2 regions of the Aeromonas sp. FDAARGOS 1416 genome follow, and region 1 is predicted to be linked to the other one. Evidence: predicted binding sites of a transcription regulator. Region 1 holds the regulator's gene; the other holds the start of a gene.

Region 1 (3,637 bases):
GCCAACTTCAGTATGCGGGCGAAATCAGAGAGCATGGTGGCCATCTGCACCCTGGGCACCTGACCCGGCGCCACCTGCGGGCGGAACACCGCCTGCAGCTTGCCCTTGGGATTGATGAGCACGATGGAGGCGGAGTGATCGATCAGGTAATCCTTCTCCCCCTGATTGGCGATGGAGTAGATCAACCCCAGATTGCGCACGAACGGGAACAGCTTGTCGTGGGGGGCGGTAGCCGCCTTGAACTCGGGATTGAAGAAGGCGGTATAGGTCTTGAGGCGTGGAATATCGTCACGCTGGGGATCCGCCGAGATAAACACCACCTGACTGTCGGGCGCCATCTTCTTCAGCTGGTCATAGACGGAACGCATATCTGCCAGGGTGGTGGGGCAGATATCGGGGCAGAAGGTGTAGCCGACGAACAGGAAGGTCCAGTGCCCCTTCAGGTTGGCAGGAGTAAACGGCTGGTTGTCCGCATCGGTAAAGGCGAAATCATTGATGTCCCGCCCCGCCGGATAATAATCGGCCTGTTCCGGCTGCTCTGGCTGCGTGGCGTAGAACACCAAGATCAGGCAGGCTGTCAGCAGCAGAAAGAGCAGGGGATAGCGGAGCTTCATCATAACAAGAGACCCTTTCAGTTCGAGGCAGATGGCCAGCAGTGACCGGACAAGAGGGGGGCATTGTACCCCAGCGAGCCGCCAAGGTGGTTCAACCTTGTGCAACGCCCTGTCAGGAGTCGACCATTTGGCATAATTAATCGCCAGTTGCGGCCATAAAAAAACCGGCCCCCTCGGGTGCCGGTTATGGATGGATTTGTTTGTCTCTTCTGCTCAGGGGCGAGCGTTACGCCCCTGCTGCAACATCTTGCCGATGGCCCGCACGCCGATGGGAATCACGGGGGCCAGCCAGCCCTCTTCCCCCTGGCGATCGCCATGGCCACGCTTGAACAGCAGCACCAGACGCACCACCTTCTCTTTCGGGCATCCCAGCCAGAGCGTCCAGTGCGAACCACGATGGTGCAGCCAGAGACCGTAAAACCAGGTCATCCGGCTACCTTTGACGAAACGGGTGATTGACGATTCCGCTGGCGCAGCCCCAGCCTCTGAATCCCATGGCGATCTTGATGCCATACCAGTCCTCCTTGACCGACAGGTCATGTTGCTTCGTCGGCCTGAACTGGGAACAGGCCCGTCACGACTATCTGCAACCATTACGAGTGGTCCCCTTTGCCTGACAAGGCTCGGGATCTCCCCACTCCCCCTTCATATCCCGTGAAGGTGTACTGCCCGATTCTCGTTGTTACCGGCCCTCCCGTCCTGCGCATTGCGATGGCCAGAGGGAGGTGCCAAGCCCTGTCTCGGCGACAGGGCACTGATCTGAGCATATATCTGAAATGGATGATTGGTAGCCGGTCGCGCAGGACAAAAATGCCGCCGCCGATGATCTGTTTGATATGACAAGGAAAGTGTGCCAGAAACAGCACGGCCTCCCGAAGGAGGCCGTGTGGCAAACGCAGTTGGCGGGGATGACTACATCCAGTCGGCGTTGCGGATCACCCCGACCGCCAGTCCTTCGATGGTGAGCTGCTGGCAGGAGAGATCCACCTCGATGGGGGAGAGCTCTTCATTCTCCGGCAGCAGCCATACCTGACTGCCCTTGCGCTGGAAGCGCTTGACGGTAACATCCTCATCGAGACGGGCGACCACCACCTGACCGTTGCGCACCTCCTGGGTCTTGTGCACCGCCAGCAGATCGCCATCCAGAATGCCGATGTTCTTCATGCTCATCCCCTGCACCCGCAGCAGAAAATCTGCGCGCGGGTGGAACAGGGCGGGATCCACCTGATAGTGGCTCTCGATATGCTCCTGAGCCAGGATAGGTTCACCGGCAGCCACCTTGCCGATGAGCGGCAGGCCGCTCTCTTCCAGCACCTCTTCCTCTTCGAGCAACAGGCGAATGCCGCGGGACGTGCCCGGCATGATCTCGATGACCCCTTTTTTGGCCAGGGCCTTCAGATGTTCTTCGGCCGCATTGGCCGACTTGAAACCAAGCTTCTGGGCAATCTCGGCACGAGTCGGCGGCATACCGGTCTCGCTCATGTTCACCTTGATCAGCTCCAGCACTTCGGCCTGGCGGGGGGTAAGGGGTTTCATAGAATTGGCACCTGTCTTTTTATACAGCACACTGGCAGTATATACAGTGCAGTGGCCAAGGCAAGGCGCAGCTGACATTTGTCGCAACCAACCCCTCATTTACTGCTGTTTTGATCCTGCGCAGCCGACTCATCGTACCTCTCGGCGACAAGGGACTGTCGATTTGCTATGCTCACGCCGCATTTTTTTGGAGAGCAGACGCACATGTCCCTAGGACAGAAGATTTCCAGAGCCATCTTGCAATGGCCGGTCAGCGGCTTGGTCAATCACAAGAGCCTGCCGGAAAATCCCATCACAGAACTCAATCTGGATCCGGCCAGACCCATCGTCTATGCCCTGAAAACCAGTTCGATCACCGACCTGATGACCCTGCAGCAGTGCTGCGAGGATCTCGGTCTGCCCGGTCCCTTCACGCCGCTGGAACTGAACGGCCAGCTGCTGCCGCGCTATGTCTGTCTGGATCGTCCGCCTCCCCTGTTTGGCAAACGCAGCAAACCGCTCCCCTTCCTGCAGGAGTTCCACCAGCTGCTGGATCTGCACAAGCAGGATCCCGCACTGGATATCCAGGTGGTGCCCGTCACCCTGTTCTGGGGCCGTGCTCCGGGTCGGGAAGGGGAAGAAGCCTCAGGCCTCAACATCATCAGCAGCCTGGCGCCGAACCGGCTGAAGAAGGCGCTCATCGTGATCCTCAAGGGTCGCGAGAATCTGGTGCGCTTCTCGCCGCCGCTCTCCCTGCGCTACATGGCCGACAAGCACGGCACCGACGAGGCCATCGCCCACAAGCTGGCACGAGTGGCACGTACCCACTTCAGCCGCCAGCAGCTGGCCGCCACCGGCCCGAAACTGCCGAACCGCAACCTGCTGTTCAAGCAGTTGCTCGACTCCGCGGTGATCCAGCAGGCGATTGAAGAGGAGGCCCAGCGCGAAGGGATCAGCCTCGAGAAGGCGCAAAAGCGCGCCCATGGCTACATGGACGAGATCGCCTCCAACTTCTCCTACCGGCTGATCCGCCTGGGCGAGAGCTTCCTCGGCTGGCTGTGGAACAAGCTCTACCGCGGTTTGTCGGTCAATGGCGCCGAGAAGGTACGCCAGCTGGCGCAGGAGGGGCACGAGATCGTCTACGTTCCCTGCCACCGCAGCCACATGGACTACCTGCTGCTCTCCTACGTCATCTACCACCAGGGGATGGTGCCGCCCCATATCGCGGCAGGCATCAACCTCAACTTCTGGCCGGCGGGCCCGATTTTCCGCCACGGCGGCGCCTTCTTCATTCGCCGCACCTTCAAGGGCAACCCGCTCTACAGCACGGTATTCCGGGAATACCTCAACCTGCTGTTTGCCAAGGGTTACTCGGTAGAGTTCTTCACCGAAGGCGGTCGCTCCCGTACCGGCCGTCTGCTGCCGCCCAAGACCGGCATGCTGGCGATGACCCTGCAGGCGATGATGCGCGGGCTGGACAGGCCGGTCACTCTGGTGCCTGTCTATCT
Region 2 (3,637 bases), 900 kb from region 1:
GGAAGCTGTTGAACCACTTGGCCAGCTCGCCGATCTCGTCTTGCCGCTGGATCTCGATACGCTGGGTCAAATCCCCCTCACCACTGGCGATATCCTTGAGGCGGGCAACTACAGCGCGGATGGGTGCCACAATCTGGCGCGCCATCAACCAGATAAAACTCAGGGCAACCAGCGAGATCAGCACCCCGATTGACAGCTGCGAGACCACGCTGCGATTGGCTTCACTGGCCAGCTCATCTTGCAGTTGCTGGGCCGAAGCCAGTACTACGGCCCGTGGCAATTCAATGTAGATGCCCCATTTACGGTCGGTGCCACGCATGGATACCGGGACAAAGGTCTGCAACAAGGCGCCGTCGCTGCTCCAGCGAGTCAGCTCCTGCCCCTGACTGAGCCAGCCTTTCAGCTCGCTGGCCAGCCCCTGATACTTCTGATCCAGTCCACGCCCCATGGTCACATCGAACTCATCGGCTCCCGCCACGCGCCCCTCGTGACTGACCAGCAAGATTCTGCCCTTGCCGTCATAGAGTTCCTTGTCCATGGTACTGACCAGACTCTGCAAAGTGGCCAGCGAGATATCGACCCCGACCATCCCCAGCAAAGTCTCCTGCTCCAGTAGCGGGACCGTCACCGAGGTCATCAATATCTGTTTATCGCCCACATCGTCCAGATAGGGCTCCAGCAGGCAGAGGGCACGGGTGCGAATGCTGCAGCGATACCACTCGTTTTCGATGCCACCAGCCTCGGTCGGGCTCTCATCGGCCAGTACATCCTCATTCTGCACTTCCGGCTCTATCTTGCCGTTGTCATAGGCCCAGTAACTGGAAAAACGCCCCTTGTCGTTGGAACCGAGCGCCGTTGAGCCCTGATAGTTGCTGTCTTCCCCATCCAGCTGATCAGGCTCGAACACCGCATAGACACCAAGCAGATTGGTCGATGAGGCAACGGCATCGTGCAGTTGCTGATTGACGGCGCTGCGCAGCGCCTCCGAATGGACAAAGTTCTCGGCCGCATTCTTGCGCTGGAACAACACGCTCTCCGCCAGCAAACTGGCGCGGAAATAGGCTTCATCGAGATAGCTGGTCACCTTGGCCGCCTGCTCCGAGCCCATCGCCTTCATCCAGTTCTCGGCAGACTGCTGCGCCTCGTGCATGGTGGCTTGCCGCACCTGCTGTTGCATCTTGTTCGCGTTGTAAATCGAAGAGGCAACCAGAGCGGCGGCTGTCACCAACAGACAGCAACCGGCGATCAGGGTAATCCGACCCTGGACAGAAAGAGCGCTCATGCCAATATTCCTACGTCATACAGATATGGATAGATTATCGACTTTATAAACAAAAACTTAACTCTCTCACAGCAAATCCAGCGAGAGTTGATTAACTTCACCCTCTTTTGGCAAACCCACCACCAAGCCCAGCAGACGAACCGAACGCCCTTGCGCCCGCTGTAGCCCCTCTTTGAGCAGGGGAACGAACAAGGCTGGCTGATAGCCACCCTGACTGCGATAGACGGTGGTCTGGTGGAAGTCGGCAAACTTGAGCTTGATTCCCTGACCCATCACCTGCTCGGCAGGGCACGCCAGCTGAAATCGCCGCTCAAGTTCCGGCAGCAGTTGCTGCAATACCGTCAGGCAGGCGGCTTCGTCACAAACATCGCTCGCCAAGGTAGTCTCCACCCCGATGGTTTTGCGGATCCGGTGCGCCTGCACCGGCTGTTCATCCAGCCCCCAGATCCGGGTCGTCAGCATCTCCCCCAGCTTGCCAAAACGGCTGCACAGCTCTTGTGCCGACAAAGCCCGCGCATCCTCACAGGTGTAGAGCCCTTGCGCCTCCAGCCGCTCGGCAGTCTTGCGCCCAACCCCGGGCAGTTTGCCGAGTGGCAGCTGACAGACAAATTCGGCCACTTCGTCGGGACGAATGACAAACAGACCATCAGGCTTGCGCTGCTCCGAGGCGAGCTTGGCGAGAAACTTGTTGGGGGCCACTCCGGCCGAGGCGGTCAATCCCAGTTCGGTGACGATGGCTTGCCGGATCTCTTGCGCCATCAGGGTGGCGCTACCGCCACAACAGCGACTGTGGGTCACGTCGAGGTAAGCCTCGTCCAGCGACAGTGGTTCAACCTGATCGGTATAGCGCAGGAAAATGGCCCTGAGCTGACGGGAGATATCCTTGTACACCGCCATTCGCCCAGGGATCAGTACCAGCGGCGGGCAGAGTTTTTTCGCCAGGGCGCTCGGCATGGCGGAGCGCACCCCGAACCGGCGCGCCACATAGTTGCAGGTCGAGATGACGCCGCGCCGCTCGGAGGCCCCACCGATGGCGAGCGGCACCTCCCGCAACGCCGGATTGTCCCGCATCTCCACCGCGGCAAAAAAGCAGTCCATGTCGATATGGATGATCTTGCGCATACCACTGTATAAATAAACAGACATGGCACCATCTTACCCCAAGGATAATCGCAGCTCTATCTCTCTCGTTGCGGCTAAAATAGTAGACTCCAAGGAGACCTTTACTACCACAATGACAAGGAGCGTTCGGGATGAAATATCTTTGGTTGGGACTCTGTTTGCTACCATTGACCGGCATCGGCAAGAACAACCCGACGGCAGAGTGCCGCTGGCTGTACGACCGGATTGAGATACTGGAACAGGCTATCAAGAAAGGGGACAAGCTCGGCACAGAGCAAGAATTGGCACGCTGGAAAACTGAGTACAACAAAAAACAGTGCTCACAGTACGACTACTGAGCCGGACAAGATGGCGTGACCGACAACGGCAGATAACAAGCGGGCCCCGATCAAGATGACCGGGGCCCGTTTTTCAAAGCATGGCCAGCTGGATTCTGCAGCAGAGTGGGCTCAAGGCAGCACCATAGGGCCAGCGACAGTGGCCGCCACCTCATCCCCACGCAGCGCCCGGACCAGTTCAAGGGCAAACTCGATGGCACTGCCCGGCCCCTGACTAGTGATAAGGCGATGAGCCTCATCCCTGACGACCCGCTCATGTGACAGCTGCGATGTCGGTAGTCGGGGCTGAAAGCCGGGATGACAGGTGACGATGGCACCATCCAGCAGAGCGTGATGTTGCAACACCACCACAGGGGCGGCGCAGATGGCAGCGCGCCAGCGGCCAAGAGCGGCCTGCTCTTTGAGCAGATCGATGGCCAGCGGGGTATCGCGGATCACTTCGCTGCCGGGCAGACCACCGGGTACCACGATGGCTTCAAAATCCCGACGGGTCAGTTCGTCGATATGACAATCGGCCACCAGCTGTACCCCGCGCGATGCCTTCACCTGCCGGGATCCGGCTGGGCAACAAGAGGCCAGCACCACCTCGATGCTGGCGCGCACCAGGGTATCGACAATCGCGACCGTCTCTATCTCTTCCGACCCGGGGGCCACCAGCACCAGTACACTCACGTTCGCCTCCTTGCAGCTTGCTCTGCCATGTAAAAGATCAGACGGCCTGACTCTTCTCTTTAATCGCCTGATAGAGACCCTGATTGACCGGTACGGCAATGCCATGCCGGGCAGCCTTGGCCAGCAGGAAGCCGGTGATGGCCTCAATCTCGGTTTCGCGTCCCAGCTCCATATCCTGATGCATGGAGGAGTAATTGTCAGCGGTCAGCTCCACCACTGTCAT

What was found. Region 1 encodes LexA, which represses DNA repair genes until DNA is damaged. Its sites were predicted from a motif close to ANCTGTNTNNNNANACAGNT; they were not measured.
Region 2: a site for LexA is predicted at 2,407-2,426, ahead of dinB (DNA polymerase IV). Genes of this name have one in related genera too.

The regions. Positions count from the first base shown of each region.
Region 1 is NZ_CP077301.1:3,876,739-3,880,375, reverse strand. It holds gene I6L46_RS17635 (SCO family protein) at 1-617, opposite strand, end outside; gene I6L46_RS17630 (hypothetical protein) at 828-1,043, opposite strand; gene lexA (transcriptional repressor LexA) at 1,527-2,150, opposite strand; gene plsB (glycerol-3-phosphate 1-O-acyltransferase PlsB) at 2,355-3,637, shown strand, end outside.
Region 2 is NZ_CP077301.1:254,590-258,226, reverse strand. It holds gene I6L46_RS01260 (methyl-accepting chemotaxis protein) at 1-1,282, opposite strand, end outside; gene dinB (DNA polymerase IV) at 1,349-2,404, opposite strand; gene I6L46_RS01250 (hypothetical protein) at 2,536-2,742, shown strand; gene I6L46_RS01245 (DJ-1 family glyoxalase III) at 2,854-3,414, opposite strand; gene I6L46_RS01240 (ketopantoate reductase family protein) at 3,452-3,637, opposite strand, start outside.